DNA from 2 places in the Novosphingobium sp. BF6 genome. Region 2 is predicted to be linked to the other one. Evidence: riboswitches for the same ligand, from Rfam matches in the RefSeq annotation. Region 2 holds a riboswitch; the other holds the start of a gene.

Region 1 (7,664 bases), 450 kb from region 2:
AAAAGGTCGTTTGTGAGCAGTGAGATTGAGCGCCCTAAATGGCAGCTAAGCTTGTATTGACCATCGCAAAGGTGTTTGGCCGGAATGCGCCCATTCCGGTCATTCCCAGTTGCTCGGCACCATCTTGGAACCTGCCATAGGGGCATCCTGAATCAGCTCTTACGAAGAGCGACGCGGCGTGGCCTTGATTATCGGGGAGTAGGCATTCCAAAAACGACAATGAGCCCGGCTACCGGCAGGATACAGAAGAACCATAGCATCGCGGCGATCACGATGGTCGCGGCCGGTTGCGCAACGGGAAGGATCGCCAGAACCAGCAATACGGTCCCGGCAGCGCACCAGGCCGCTCGATAGATGTTGTGTCTTCGGGATGCGCCGCGCCGGATGGCACCGAAGCCGGTCACGGCAAGGATCAGGGACAGGGCCATGCTCACCATCATCGCGCAGCGCCCCCGGGCGACTTGCGATCAAGCTTGCCTGCCGAAATCCACAAGATGAAGCCTATCGCCAGCGCCGTCAGATCTGCGCCTGAGCGTATCCCATCACCAACAGCCAACGTCGACATCAGCGGCATTCCCGCGAGGGCAGTACTCAACGGAATAGTCAGGCAGAGCAGCGCCGCCGCACGCAACTGCTCTGTCCATGCGCGGGCCCAGGGCCGTACAACGGCATGCAGGAGGCTCAGCAGCCAGGCGAAAAAGTAAATGGACGCTGCCAGGCTGTGCCGGTCTTCGACGCCGGAAGGTAATGACTTCTCGCCGTGGAGATAGGCGGCGCAGGCGATGATATTTCCGGCGATTGCAGCCACGGTTATCCGGCTCGCCATCGCTTGGGAGCCCGACATGCCCCGGCGGGCGCGTTTCTCGGTGAACAGCACCAGTCCCGCCGCGACCATCGCCGCGCTGCAAAGCCCGGTCAGAAAGTAGAGCCAGCGCGCGCCGACGCCGCCCCACTCGATGAAGTGCAGTCCGGCGAGGAAGGATTGCACTTCCCTTGCAGGCGAGCGCTTCACCAGCACCCGCAGCAACCTGCCGTCAGTGCCGGCGAAGTCCACACGGTCCGGGAAATTGGCGATGCGGTCGTCGCGCTGGCGCCAGATTTCGACTGCGGCGTTGGCGCGGTTGGGATTGGCGACATAGATATTCACCGAAGGCCCACCGCCCCAGGCTTTCTCGGCGCGCGCCACCAGCGGCATCAGCTCCACCGTGCGGCGAACCGGTCCCGGCGGCGTGTTCTTGTCGATGTAAACCGATTGTGCCGCCGCGCTCTGATAAGCTTTCACGTCGCCGCCGTTCAGCATGGCCACCCCGGCGGGGATATAGGCGTAATAGATCAGAACCAGCCCGGTATAGGCCATCATCACGTGGAACGGCAGTGGCAGCACCGAGAGGACGTTGTGCGCGTCCATCCACGCCCGCTGGCGCGAGGCCCTGGGGCGGAAAGTGAAGAAATCGCGGAAGATCCGCTTGTGAATGATGACCCCGCTGATCGAGGCGGCCAGCATCGCCAGGCCTGCCGCGCCGACGATCAGGAAGCCGAGCTGGCTGGACTTGCGGTCGATCCCCAGCGTGTAGTGATAGCGCATGAAGAAGAACCCCGCGTCCATGTCGCGCGGGATGCGTCTGCCGGTCTGCGGGTCGAGCCGATGCGTCGTGGCTTTGCCTGCGCGGTCGGTCCAGACGAGGCGCAGCACCGGCTCGCGCGGGGTGGGGATCACGATCCGCCACTGCCGCGCATCGGGTGCGACGCGGGTGAGGTAGTCCCGCCCTATCCTTACCGCATGGCTGCGATCGATCGCGACGGGAGAGCGCAGTTCGGGCGTCGTCCATAGATTGATCTCGGTATAGAATACCGCCAGCGATCCGGTCAGCAGCACCCCGAAAAGCACCCACCCGAACAGCAATCCGCACCACGTATGGAGCCAGCCCATCGACTGGCGCAGCGTGTCTTTCACCGCCAGCCTCCCGGTATCGCGGCCAGCATCAGGCAGATCGGCAACACCGTGCCCGCCAGCAATTCCAGCCACACGCGCCGCGCGCTGCGGAGCGCGAAGGCCCGCAGGATCACGACGACGAACAGTACGAAGGCGAGGCAGGTGGCGAGGATAGTGGCGTCCACCGCCTCCATCGGCAGCAGCCGCACTGCCGCGCCGATCCAGGCGTAGCATAGCGCATAGGCCCCAGCGCTCGCCGCCAGCACGCGCGCGGTGACGGTGCGCCAGCCGGGTTCCTGCCTCGCCATACCGTCAGAACCGCTGCTCGAAGGTCACCGCCACGCTGCGCGGTTCGCCGAGGATCCACTGCGAGGTGGAATAGCTGTTCTGGACGTAGATCTTGTCGAAGACGTTGCGCAGATTGAGCGTTAGGCTCGTCTTCTCGCCAAGGTCGTAGCGAGCCGAGGCGTCGGCCAGCGTGTAGGCCGGGATGAGCCGGGTATTGGCGGCATCGGAATATCGCTTGCCGACATAACGCAGCCCCGCGTCGAGATGCAGCGGCTGAAGCGGTCGCCACGACAGCCAAAGGTTGGCCGCCTGCTCCGCCACGCCGATCGGCATATTGCCATCCCGGCTGACCAGTGCCGTGCCTACCAGTTCGTCGAAATCGTCGTATTGTGCCTTCAGGATCGTGCCATTGGCGAGAATGCTGAAGTCCCTCGTCACAGCCAGCCCGAACGAGGCCTCGACGCCGTAGGACGACTGCTGGCCGACCTGCACCGATGCCGTGGGATCATTGGCCGAGCGGGTCAGGATCTTCTTCTTGACGATGCGATAGGCGGACAGGGTGAACTCGCCGCGTCCGTCGAGGAAGGTGGCCTTGGCCCCGGCTTCCCATTGCCGCCCGGTCGAAACGTCGAAGCTGGTCTGCGCCAATGTGGCGGTAAGCAGCGCCGTCACCGGATCGGCGGCCGCCGAATATTGCGCGTAGAGCGAGACCGTATCGACCGGGTTGTAGACCAGCCCCACGCGCCAACTGGTGCTGGGATAGCGCGCGGTATAGTCCGTCGCGGGATCGAGCGCATCGTGGCGCTCGGTCTTCGGGCGGTCGTACCGCAGGCCCGTCACCAGCGAGAGCCGGTCGGAGAAGGACAGTCTGCTCTCTCCGAACAGCGCCCATTGCTGCACATCGGTCTTGTACTTGTACCGCGTGCCGAAAGTGCCATCGAGGAAGGTCCCCGGCGTATAGTCGTAAGGATCGATCAGGTCGAAGCGCGTGTTGGGCGAGCTGTCGGTGCGCAGCAGGTCGCCGCTATTGTACTCGCCGCCGAGGCTCAGGCGGTGGTCCAGGCCGAACAGCTTGTGGTCGAACACGGCGTTGAAGCGGTCGCCCCATTGCTTGGTCTTGTAGAAGATTTCCAGATAGCTGGAGCGGCGGATCTGGTCACCGGACCAGGCATAGCCTTCGGCATTGCGCCAGTGCTTGAAGCCGGTGAGGTAGTAGGCGACATTGGTGATCGTCACCCCCTCGGCAGGCGTCCATTCCGCCTTGGCCTGCGTCCAGGCATCGTCGAAACGCAGCGAACTGTCGGCGATGTTGTAGTTCTTCTTGCGGAAATCGCGTACCAGCTTGCCGTCGCGCAGCGGGGTGCCGTACCAGATCGTCGGGTCGAGATCGGCGCGGTCGTGCGTCAAGGTCAGCACCAGATCGTCGCGGGCCTGCCAGCGCAGCGCCGCCGAGAGCGCCAGACTGCGCGACCGGCCACGCTCCATCCACCCGTCCGAGCGATTGTAGCTGACGTCCACCCGGTAGGAGAGCCTGTCCCCGATCGGTCCGCCAATGCCGCCCGCCGCCGCATAAGTATCGAAGGAACCGCCGCTGAGGCGCACTTCGCCCTCGACATGATCGGTATTGGGCTGCTTGCGCACGACGTTGATCGCGCCGCCGATGCCGCCTTCGCCGTAGAGCACCGAAGCCGCGCCGCGCAGCACTTCGATTCGCTCGGCCATCCACGGATCGGCGGGGAAGGTCTGCGTGGTCGTGGTGTAGACGCGCATCCCGTCGTAGAGCTGCATCACCGAGGTATAGCCGGTGAACCCGCGCGAACTGAGCGAATAGCCGAAGGCCGAACTGTTGTTGATGAGCCCCGGCGCCCGTGCGGCGGCAGCGACGACGGTGCGGTCGCCCAAGCTGCGGATCATCTCCTTGGTGATGACATCGACACTGGCCGGCGTCTGCATCGGCGTCAGCCCGAGGCGGCTCGACGCATTCGCCGTCTGGTCCAGTTGCAGGACGCCGGCCTTGCGCGCGGTGACGACGATGCTTTCCGCCCGGCTTTCGGTGTTGTCCGGCCCGGAGTCCTGCGCCTGTGCGGATCCGGCAGCCAGAGCGAGCGCGCCCAGCGACGCGCCCGCGTGCAGCAGGCCGGAAAGAAGCGTTCTGGTTTTCATGATAGTATCCCCGTTGCGTTTCCCAGTCGAACGGACAGGTTCCCGCGTGAGGGACTTCCCCCGCGCGGGCGCAGCGGCGGAATCCGGGCGCGAACGAGCGACCGGCGAAACCCGCCGTTGCGGCCTGGCCGCAAGTTCGTCGCTCAGACGGAGTATACCGTGCCGCGGCCATCCCCTGGACCAAGGCAAGAGCGACCGGACGCTGGCAGGTCTCCTGGCTCACGGGTCGTCGCGCGATGCACGGCCTTCCCAGGCCTCGCAGGAGTTAGCGTCCGGCCCAGTGGCTGCGGCAAGGCTCCTTGGCCTGCCGCGATATGCATCGCGCTCACCGCTTACAGTTGCAGGGACAGCCTCGGCTTCGAAGGACGAGCCCTCTCACCGTGTTCCCTTTTAAGCCTCTTTCGAAGCACCAACGCGATCTCATCCCCCGTCAGGGGGACGGCTGGGCACTATGGGTTATCGAACGGGATAGCAAGAAATTCGTGGAGTGTAGGATTTGGTCATGACTCGACGGCCGGTATGCGCTCATCCCGTTCGCTCAGCGGCCATTTTGGCCATCGCGAAAGCTGACTTTCGGAATCGCTGGACGACGCCCGCGCCGATGGGTTGAAGAGCACATTAGTCGGCTGCGCGCCTAAATTCCGATGAAAATCAAGAAATTGACTTGGGCTGGGCAAAGTGGTGTGGATTCCCGTGGCGCGCAGAACCAGTTGAATTTAAAAGGTTGAACAGTTCCAAACTTGTCGATGAGGTGCGTGCATGCCTTCCTCTTCCCGCTTTTTAGCCCTTGCAGCGGTCGCCACAGCATTGGCGCCGTCGAACTCTTTTGGCCAATCCACGGGACTAGAGGATATGGTCGGGGCACGAGCTGGGCAAGCTGAGGCGGAACTGGAACGTCGCGGGTATCGCAACGTGGGCGGTGAGAAGGGCGACGATCGCAGTTATGCCTATTGGTGGAGCAAGGACCGCCATCAATGCGTGACCGTCGCAACGATGGACGGGCGCTATAGTTCGGTCACGCCAACGCTACCGGCCGACTGCCGAATGGGCGCCGGCCCCAATGATCGCCGCGCTACTGAGTATGATCGTCGTAGCGCCCCTTCCCACGGCTACGTCGCCGGAGACGAACTTTCCCGGATTTGTCGGAACGAGGCCAGTGCCCGATTTGATCGCCGTCCAAGTGAAGTCACAGCAAATGCCCCCATCCAGCAACGCAACGGCTACATTGTGCAGGGCTGGTATGACCGCAGCGACGGCAGCAAAGGGACAAAATTCTTCAACTGCCGCTTCGATACCGATGGCCGGTTTCTGGGCGTGGACTAGGTCGTGAACCCATAGATGGGACGCCAACGGCAGGGGATCGAACCCGCAACCTAAGCCGTAAGGCTCAGGATCACTGTGGTGATACGTCTACCAATTCCGTCACGCTGGCCCCGGCGGTTTAGCGCAAAGTTGGGCACGCCGCCAACAAAGACCTTTCCTTGGCGCTTGGGAGGTGATTCTGGCTCGGCATGAGCCGATACGATCTGACCGACTTCGAATGGCGCGTGATCGAGCCGCTGCTGCCCAATAAGCCGCGAGGCGTGCCCCGTGTTGATGATCGTCGCGTGCTGAACGGTATTTTTTGGGTGCTTCGGTCCGGTGCGCCTTGGCGCGACCTGCCTGAACGATACGGTCCGCGCACCACCTGCTACAATCGCATCGCTCGATGGCGAAAGGCGGGCGTCTGGGACCGGATGATGGACGTCCTCACCGCCGCCCACGATGGCGATATACAGATGATCGACAGCACGTCCGTTCGCGCCCACCAGCAGGCCGCGACGGCAAAAAGGGGGATCGAGATCATTGTCTCGGTCGTTCCCGAGGGGGCTCGCGACAAAAATCCACGCGGTCGTCGAAGGGCAAGGCGTCCCGATCCGGTTGAGCCTGACCGCCGGGCAAAGCCATGACGGTCAAACTGCTGATGGCCTGCTCGACCATGTGGGTGCCGGAACGATAGTGCTGGCCTATAAGGCATACGATGCCGACCGCATCCGGGCGTCTCTCCGCGAGAGGGGCGCATTCGCCAATATCCCACCGAAGTCCAACCGCAGGTCGAAACCGTACTTCAGCACTTGGCTCTACCGCGAGCGGAACCTGATCGAACGCTTCTTCTCCAAGCTCAAGCACTTCCGGCGTATTGCTACCCGCTACGATAAGCTGGCCGAGAACTTCCTCGCCATGGTCCAACTCGCCTCTATGTGGCTACGGGTTTATGAGTCATCGTGTGATTGCGGCTGCTTCGCTCGGACCTCGGTTGCAGCGCACACTTCTGGTTGTCGAATCCTGAAGGAAGGAAGCAGCCATGAAGCACTATGCCGGATTGGACCTGTCGATGGAATCCACGCAGGTCTGCATCGTTGATGAGAATGGTCGGAAGCTGGTCTCGGAGAAAGTAGAGAGTTCCCCCGAAGCGATCGCCATGATGCTGGAGGGATATGGTCCTATCGAGCGAGCCGTGATCGAAACTTGGGGCTTGTCACCGGCGATCTGCCTTGGTCTGCGTGAACTGGGTGTCCCGGTGGTGTGCATCGATGCCCGGCAGGCGCACCAGAGTCTGAAGGCAATGAAGGCGAACAAGACGGATCCGCACGATGCTGCTGGGGCTCGCGCAGCTTAACCTTCCCCAGTTCGGTTTCGGTCAACCCGCGATTTTTGCGAGCAACACCAGTTAGGCCCCCGTCCGTTTCGATAAGATAATCCGACAGACCGGTCAGATTGAAACGGCCCCTCTTCAAAACCCTATCTGTTTCCGAATGGTGTTGTCACCAGATCGGCAGAGATCACCCCGCACGGCGCCGCCGATGTATACACCGCACTTATACATATCCATAAAAAGAGATCATTTCCGTTATCATTATCGAGGCAGTAGCAATTGGCATGCTCCGGAAAAACGGACGTCATAAAAAACACGGGAGAGAACTTTGAAAGCAGTTTGGCTTGCATCCGCCGGCAGCATTGCACTTATCGGAATTCATGCTTCTGCCCATGCGCAGTCCGGGACTACGCATGGCCAAGATCCAGACTCCGCTACGGCCGATTCAGCAGCATCGCAGACCTCGATCGCGGAGATCGTCGTAACCGCTCAGCGCCGCCCGGAGCGACTTCAGAATGTGCCGGTAAGCGTCACTGCAATTGGTGCAGATACGCTTAAGGAACGCGGTCTGAACGAGGCGACGCAATTGACGATCGCGACCCCGAGTCTTCAAATCGGGCAGGAGAGCAGCTTTTCAATCCGCGG
Region 2 (7,664 bases):
GGCGACCATGCGCTTCACTTCTTCCCACGCCTCACGCGAGAGTTCGATGTCGCGGGCGCGGTCCTGGGTGTTCCAGGTGAAGCCTTCGCCCATCGGCTTGAACTCGACCTGATCCGGGAAGGCATCGAAGACGACCTTCTCGCCGGTGGTCATCGCGCCTTTAACGAACTGGACGATGCCCACTTTCTTACCGTGGCCGATGGCGCGCACCACCATGCCGAGGGCGGCGGTGGTCTTGCCCTTGCCCTTGCCGGTGTGGACGATCAGCAGGCCCTTTTCGACCGTCTTTCCGGCCATGATCTTGTCATGCGCGGCCTGCTTCTTCTTCATCTTCTCGGCGTGCTGTTCGTCGGTACGTTGCACCATGGTCATGCTCCTGAGAGGGCCGTGAGCGTCAGGCCCGCACTGTTCGATCGGGGTTTCCAGAGGCCGCGCTCCAGCGCCTCGGCAAGGCGCGCGGCGGTTTCGCGCAGGGCGGCGGGGTTGGCCTCCGCCAGAAACGCGCGCACCGCCTCGTCCTCGATGAAGGCGGCGTGGACGGCGTCGAAATGGTGGTCCTTCACCGCGTGGGTCGTGGCGGCGAAGGCGAAAAGGTAGTCGACCGAGGCGGCGATCTCGAACGCGCCCTTGTAGCCGTGGCGCATGACGCCCGCGATCCACTTGGGATTGGTGACGCGCCCGCGTACGATGCGGCCGATCTCGTCCTCCAGTGTGCGGACGACCGGACGCTCCGGGCGGCTGTGGTCGTTGTGGTAGCTGATTGGTGCGCGGCCTTTCAGGTGCTCGACGGCGGCGGCGATCCCGCCTTCGAACTGGTAGTAATCGTCGCTGTCGAGCAGGTCGTGCTCGCGGTTGTCCTGGTTCTGAACCACGGCATCGACCGAGGCGAGGCGATTGGCGAACAATTGGCGTTCGCTGTCACCGTCCACGCCGCCGCCATAGGCGTAGCTGCCCCAGTCGAGATAGACGTCGGCCAGATCGCTGCGCTCATGCCAGATTTTCTCGTCGATCATCGCCTGAAGGCCGGCACCGTAGGCACCCGGTTTGGAGCCGAACACGCGCGCTCCGGCGCGGCGGGTGGCCTGCGTTTCGGCCTCCCCATCTTCGACCAATTTCGCGGTTTCGGCGCGGTGGCGCTCGGCGGCAGGGTTGTCGCCATCTGGTTCGTCGAGCGCCATCACCGCGCGTGCGGCGCTGTCGATCAGGTCGATCTGTTCGGGGAAGGCATCGCGGAAGAAGCCGGAGACGCGCAAGGTCACGTCCACGCGCGGGCGGCCGAGTTCGGCCACGGTCATCACCTCGAAGCCGACCACGCGGCCCGAAGTCCAGTCCCAGCGCGGGCGCACGCCCATCAACGCCAGAGCCTGCGCGATGTCGTCGCCGCCGGTGCGCATGTTGGCGGTGCCCCATGCGGAAAGGGCCACGGCCTTGGGGTACTCGCCCTCGCGCTGGAGATAGTCCTCCACCAGCAGATCGGCGGACTTGCGGCCGAGTTCCCAGGCAACGGCGGTGGGCACGGCGCGGGTGTCGACCGAGTAGAAGTTGCGCCCCGTGGGCAATACGTCGGGCCGCCCGCGCGTGGGCGCGCCGGAAGGGCCGGGCAGCACGAAGCGGCCATCGAGACCGGCCAGCAGGGCCTCGGCTTCGCGCGGGCCGCAGAGATCGATGCGGGGGGCGAGGTCGGTGCGGATGGCGTCGAGGACGGCCAGCGTCCTGTCCCCCGCTCCGCTCATCCTGAGCTTGTCGAAGGATGCTGGCGCCGCGCTGTGGTCCTTCGACAGGCTCAGGACGAGCGGGGTTTGGGTCGTTTCGCTGACCCATTCCGCCGCGAGCAGTTCGAGCCGTTCGACGGTGTCGCCGTGGGTGCGCCATGGTTCATCGGATATCGCCCCGAGCGGTTCCGGTCGGGCGCCATTCCAGCGATCGCCCATCCGGCAGTCGAGCGGATCGAAATCCAGCCCGAAGTCCTCCGCCATCGCCCGCAGCAGCGAGGCCTGTCCGTCATGGTCATAACCGCGCGGGGTGCGGGCCAGTGCCACCAGCAGGTCGCGCCGCAATCGGCCTTCGGGCGATCTAGTGAAGACATGCAGACCGTCGCGGATTTGCAATTCCTTCAACTCGCACAGGTAGTTGTCGATGGCCGAGAGCGCATCGTCATCGTCGCCGCTGGCCCCGGCATCACGGTCGAGGCCATGGCTGCGCGCCAAATCGAGAATGTCCCGCCGCAGCCGGTCGAGACGGCGCGGGTCCATTCCGGCGGCGAGGTAGTATTCGTCCACCAGCGCCTCAAGCTGCTTGAGCGGACCGTAAGTCTCGGCGCGGGTCAGCGGCGGGGTGAGGTGATCGACGACCACTGCGCCGATGCGGCGCTTGGCCTGCGTGCCTTCGCCGGGGTCGTTGACGATGAAGGGATAAAGTTGCGGCAGCGGCCCGGCGCATATCTCCGGAAAGCACTCGCGCGAGAGCGAGATGGCTTTGCCGGGCAGCCATTCCAGATTGCCGTGCTTGCCGACATGGACCACCGCCTGCGCGCCGAAGTCCTGCGCCAGCCACACGTGGAAGGCGAGGTAGGCGTGCGGCGGCGGCAGGGCCGGATCGTGGTAGCTGGCCTTGGGATCGATATTGTAGCCGCGCGCGGGCTGCACGGCGACGGCGAGATTGCCGAAGCGGTGCACCGGCAGGCGGAACGCGCCGTCCCGCACGAACGGATCGGCGGATGGCTCGCCCCAGCGTTCGACCATGGCCTTGCGCGCGCTTTCGGGCACCGCGGCGAAGGCGGCTTCGTAGGTCGAAAGCGGCAGGGAATCTTCGCCGGGCCGGTCCAGCGATGTCAGGTCGTTGGTAACGCCGCCGGTCATCACGCGCATCAGCGCGGCGCCGTCCTTTGGCGCTTCGCCGGTATCGTAACCTGCCTCGGTCAGCGCGGCGATGATCGCGGCGGTGCTGGCGGGGGTGTCGAGGCCGACGCCGTTGCCGATGCGTCCGTCGCGGTTGGGGTAGTTCGCCAGCACCAGCGCAACGCGGCGCTCGGCGGACGGGGTACGGCGCAGGCCCGCCCAGTTGGCGGCGAGATCGGCGACGAAGGTCACCCGGTCCGGCGCGACGCGCGGAACGACGATGCCGCACTGGGTCACTTCATCGAAGCGCTCGGCGGCTTTGAAGGCGACGGCGCGGGTGAACAGGCGCCCGTCGATTTCCGGCAGCGCCACGTTCATGGCGAGATCGCGCGGGCCAAGGCCGCGGGCGGCGCCCTGCCACTCGCTTTCCTCGACGCCCGCGAAGGCGACTTGCAGGATCGGACAGTCGGCCTTTTCCAGAACGCCCGGCTTGCGGTCGTCGCCTGCGGAGGAGGAGGCGAAGCTGGTGGCATTGACGATCACATCTGGCGCGATCTCGCCCAGCAATCCGCCCAGCCAATCCACGGCGAAAGGCTCCCGCAAGGCGCGGACGTGAACGGCGGCGACGTTGAACCCGCGCTCCCGCAGCGCCGCGATCATGGCATCCACGGCGTCCGTCGTGCCAGCGATCATCAGCGCGCGGTAGAACACCAGCAGGGCGAGCGGGCGACCTTGGGTCCAGCCCGCCTGCACTTCGGCAAGCCCGGGGCGCTCGGTGCCCGCAAGGTAGAGCCCGGCATCGGCCACCGGCACCGGATCGTCCGGCTCGCCTGCGTCATGGCCGATGGTCCGGGCGGCGGTGCGCAGGAACGACAGGGCATTGGCCGTGCCGCCCTGCCGCAGATAGTCGCGCATCCGCTCGCACAGATCGGCGGGCAGGGTGGAGGCGCGGTCGAGTGCGGGATCGGCCTCTCGGCCATCTGCGATGGCGGCGAAGGCAATGCCGTTCTCGCGCGCGACGCGGGCGATTTCGTCGATGCCGTAGCCCCAGTAGCTCTTGCCGCCGAGCAGGATCACGCAGACGAACGTGGCCTTGGCGATCACCTTCTCGACATAGAGATCGATCGAGTAGGGATGGCGCAGTTGCAGCAGGTTCGCGAGGCGAATGCTGGGCGCGCCTTCTGGCATTCGCGCCGCCGCGCCCGCGAAGCAGGCGAGTTCGCTGTCCGCCACGGTGAGGATCACCATGTCGCCGGGAGACTGGTCGAGGTCGATCGCCTCCTCGCCGTTGGAGCTCGTTCCCGGCGTGGCGGACAGCAGGTGCATCAGGCGTCTACAGTGCCGAGAACTCCGGCAAGCCCCGCCTCGATGGCAGCGCGGTCCAGCCCTTTCTGGCCGATGACGACGAGCTGCGTGCGGCGCACTTCCTGCGGCAGCCATGCACGGTCGTAGAAGTGCTGGATGCGCGGGCCAACGGCCTGCACGACAAGGCGGCTGGGCTTGCCGCCGACCGCGACCATGCCCTTCACGCGCAGCACGTCATGCTCTGCGATCAGGTCTTTCAGGCGAGCGAGCAGGGCGTCGAGATCGGCCACATCGCCGCCGGAGACGACGAAGCTGTCGAAGTCGTCATGGTCGTGGTCCTCGTCCAACCCGTCGATGTGCGAGGGTCGGGAGTCGAGATCGTCCTCGGCAGCGGCGGTGATGCCCAGCAGCGCGGCGATATCGACAGCGCCGTGATCGGCGCGCACGATCTTCACGCCGGGGCGCGTTTCGGCCAGCACCAGCGTCTCGACATGGGCGAGGGCATCGGCATCGACGAGGTCGGTCTTGTTGAGCACGACCATGTCGGCGCAGCCGAGCTGTTCCTCGAACAATTCTTCCAGCGGGCTTTCGTGGTCCAGCATCGGGTCCGCCGCGCGGGCCGCCGCCAGTGCCGCCTCGTCGGTGGCGAAGCGTCCCGCTGCGACGGCATCGGCGTCGATCAGCGCGACCACGCCGTCAACGGTGGCGCGGGTGCGGATGTCGGGCCACTGGAAGGCCTTTACCAGCGGCTTGGGCAGGGCAAGACCGCTGGTTTCGATGATGATGTGGTCGGGCTTGTTCTCGCGGTCGAGCAGCTTCTGCATGGTCGGCAGGAAGTCGTCGGCGACGGTGCAGCAGATGCAGCCGTTGGCCAGTTCGACGATGTCGTCTTCCGGGCAGGCTTCGTCATTGCAGCCCTTCACCAGTTCGCCGTCGACGCCGACATCGCCGAACTCGTTGATGATGAGCGCGAGGCGGCGGCCCTTGGCGTTCTGGAGGAGGTGGCGGATCAGCGTGGTCTTGCCGGCGCCGAGGAAGCCGGTGATGACGGTGGTGGGAACTTTGCTCATATATCGTCTCCCGCGCGCCAGCGACCTGAAACGGCGGGGCTTCCCGTCGCGGGCGCGACGATGGCGGCGCGCCGGGTCGGACCGGCGCACGGGCGCCCGACACGGCATGCCGCTGCGGCCCCGGCCGCATGCATCACGTCGCTCAGACGGAAGAGTTACCGTGCCTCGGCCATCCCCTGGACGCGGGCAAGAGCGACATCGACGCCGGCAGGTTTCCTGGCTCGCGGGTCATCACGCGATGCACCGCCTTCCCAGGCCCCGCATGATTTAGCGTCCGGCCCAGTGGCTGCGGCGGAGATCGTCGTCCCGCCGCGAATGTGCATCGCGCTCGCCGCTTACAGTTGCAGGGACAGCCCCGGTTCCGGATGGCGAACCATCCTTGCCGTGTTCCCATATTAAGCCCCTTGCGGGGCACCGGCGCGATCATGTCCGAGGCACAACGTGTCCCTCGAACCCGGAGGCGATTAGCTGGGCGCGTGCTCGCTCGCAAGCCCCAGCGACTGCAATCGCCATGAGCGGTTGAACGAGAGCACCGTGTGCGAGAGCGGCGCCACGTCGATGGCGAGCGTCGCGGGCAGGGGAAGGGCCAGCGCATGGGCGAGGGCGGCGCGGACGATCATGGGATGGGTGATCGCGCAGACCGGTGCATTCTGGGCGGCCATGCGGTCCATCCATGTTCCGACGCGATTGCGGGCCTGCTCCATGGTTTCGCCTCCCGGCGCACCCCGCGTCGGGTCCGCGAGCCAGAGGGCCAGCGCGCCCGGTTCGCCAGCCTCGATCTCGGCGAAGGAGCGGCCGGTCCAGCTGCCATGGCCGAGATCGGCAAGCGCGGTGTCCCCGCTCGCAACCAGCTTCATCGCCGAGACAGTCTCGGCGGCGGCGCGGGAAGGACTGCGATACACCGCCGCGCGGAAGCGATCCGGAAGCGCGGCGCGCGCGGCCGCGCGGGCACCGGCGACATCGAGCGGTTCCGCCGGGTCGGGAAAACCGCCCTCACGGCTCGATGCCGTGGCGGCGATGCAGATCAGCAGAAGGGGCGTCGCCAAGCGTAAATTCCGTGAAGTCGTTGACGCCGCAGCCCGCGCGGTCCTAAGGATGCGGCGTCGAGTATCGAAGAAGCCGGTGAGAATCCGGCGCGGTCGCGCCACTGTAATCGCACGGGAACCGTCCCGTCGAGAGCCAGACCTTCCTTCTCGGCAGCAGATTTTCCGGGGACGCGCAATCCCGCCAAGGAGCATGACAATGGCTGTTTCCGCCGCAGTTTTCGATGATGCCTTCATTCCGGTAGAGGGCGGCAATGCCATTCCGCTTGAAGACATCGCCCCCTGGGCCGTGCTCGGCACGCTGCTGGCGGTGATCTTCATCTATTTCGTCAGCACCGAGCAGGGCGCTTTCTCGCTGTTCCAGGGCATGTACGTGCACGAATTCGTGCACGATGGACGCCATCTTCTCGGCTTCCCCTGCCACTGATCCAGCGATGACAAGAGACCTGCTCTGGCGCGGGATGCTTGCCGGCATCCTGGGCGCGCTGCTTGCCACGCTCTTCGCACGCGGTTTTGCGGAACCGCAGATCGATCTGGCGATCGGCTATGAGGAAAGCCACTCGGCCCCTGCCCCCTCTGAACACGCTGCGCCTGAACATGCGGCTCCCGAACACGCCGGAATGGCCCACCCCGAACCGCAGGAAGAGGAACTCGTCAGCCGCGATACCCAGAAGGGCGCGGGGCTGGTGACGGCGCTCGCGCTTTACGGCGCGGCGGTCGGCGGGATATTCTCGCTCGTCTTCGCTTATGGCTATGGCCGCATGGGGCACCTCGGCCCGCGCAGTTTCGCGCTGCTGCTGGCGGCGTTGACGTTCGTGCTCGTCGTGGTGGTGCCTGCAATCAAGTATCCGCAGACCCCGCCCGCCGTGGGCAAGCATGAGACGGTAGCGCTGCGCACCGCCGCCTACTTCGGAATGATTGCGCTCTCGCTTGGCGCGGCGGTCGTTGCGGCGCGCATCCGCGGCGCTCTGGCCCGTCCGGGGCGGGGGTTCGATGCGACCCTGCTCGGCTTCGTCGTCTATCTCGGAATCGTCGGTCTCGGCCAGTTCCTGCTGCCGACGATCAACGAAGTCCCCGGCGATTTCCCTGCCGTGCTCCTGTGGAATTTCCGCGTCGCTTCTATCGGCACGCAGTTGGTTCTCTGGGCGACGATCGGACTGGCTTTCGGCCTTTGGGCGGAGCAGGTTCTCAAGCGAGCTCGGTAACTTGCAGCGCAAAGCTCCGATATAGTTCAGGAGCTTTGCGCTTTGACCGTGCGGCGCAGCGGTGCACGACTCAGCTCGTTACCCGCCTGCGTAGTTTTCTGAAGAAGTTTGAGGAAGATAGCGCCTTCTTCTGTCGTAAGATGCGAAATAAGGTCGGCCTGAACTTTCTCCACCAGGGGAGCCGCGATATCCAGCACCTCTCGG

Evidence for each region. Region 2 has a riboswitch for cobalamin ahead of cobW (cobalamin biosynthesis protein CobW). Riboswitches for the same ligand answer to the same signal wherever they lie in the genome.
Region 1: linked by a shared signal. The riboswitch ahead of AC4D6D_RS22980 (TonB-dependent receptor) and the one ahead of cobW (cobalamin biosynthesis protein CobW) in region 2 are both predicted to bind cobalamin.

What each region holds. Positions count from the first base shown of each region.
Region 1 covers NZ_CM177776.1:1,805,350-1,813,013, reverse strand. The annotation lists gene AC4D6D_RS22995 (hypothetical protein) at 189-440, opposite strand; gene AC4D6D_RS22990 (PepSY-associated TM helix domain-containing protein) at 437-1,954, opposite strand; gene AC4D6D_RS22985 (hypothetical protein) at 1,951-2,241, opposite strand; gene AC4D6D_RS22980 (TonB-dependent receptor) at 2,246-4,384, opposite strand; cobalamin riboswitch at 4,572-4,813, opposite strand; gene AC4D6D_RS22975 (hypothetical protein) at 5,144-5,707, shown strand; tRNA gene AC4D6D_RS22970 (tRNA-OTHER) at 5,729-5,816, opposite strand; partial or broken gene AC4D6D_RS22965 (IS5 family transposase) at 5,896-6,787, shown strand; gene AC4D6D_RS22960 (IS110 family transposase) at 6,729-7,043, shown strand; gene AC4D6D_RS22955 (TonB-dependent receptor) at 7,348-7,664, shown strand, end outside.
Region 2 covers NZ_CM177776.1:1,357,614-1,365,277, forward strand. The annotation lists gene cobO (cob(I)yrinic acid a,c-diamide adenosyltransferase) at 1-366, opposite strand, end outside; gene cobN (cobaltochelatase subunit CobN) at 369-4,163, opposite strand; gene cobW (cobalamin biosynthesis protein CobW) at 4,163-5,212, opposite strand; cobalamin riboswitch at 5,402-5,646, opposite strand; gene AC4D6D_RS21205 (histidine phosphatase family protein) at 5,677-6,258, opposite strand; gene AC4D6D_RS21210 (CbtB domain-containing protein) at 6,455-6,682, shown strand; gene AC4D6D_RS21215 (CbtA family protein) at 6,690-7,460, shown strand; gene AC4D6D_RS21220 (MarR family transcriptional regulator) at 7,487-7,664, opposite strand, start outside.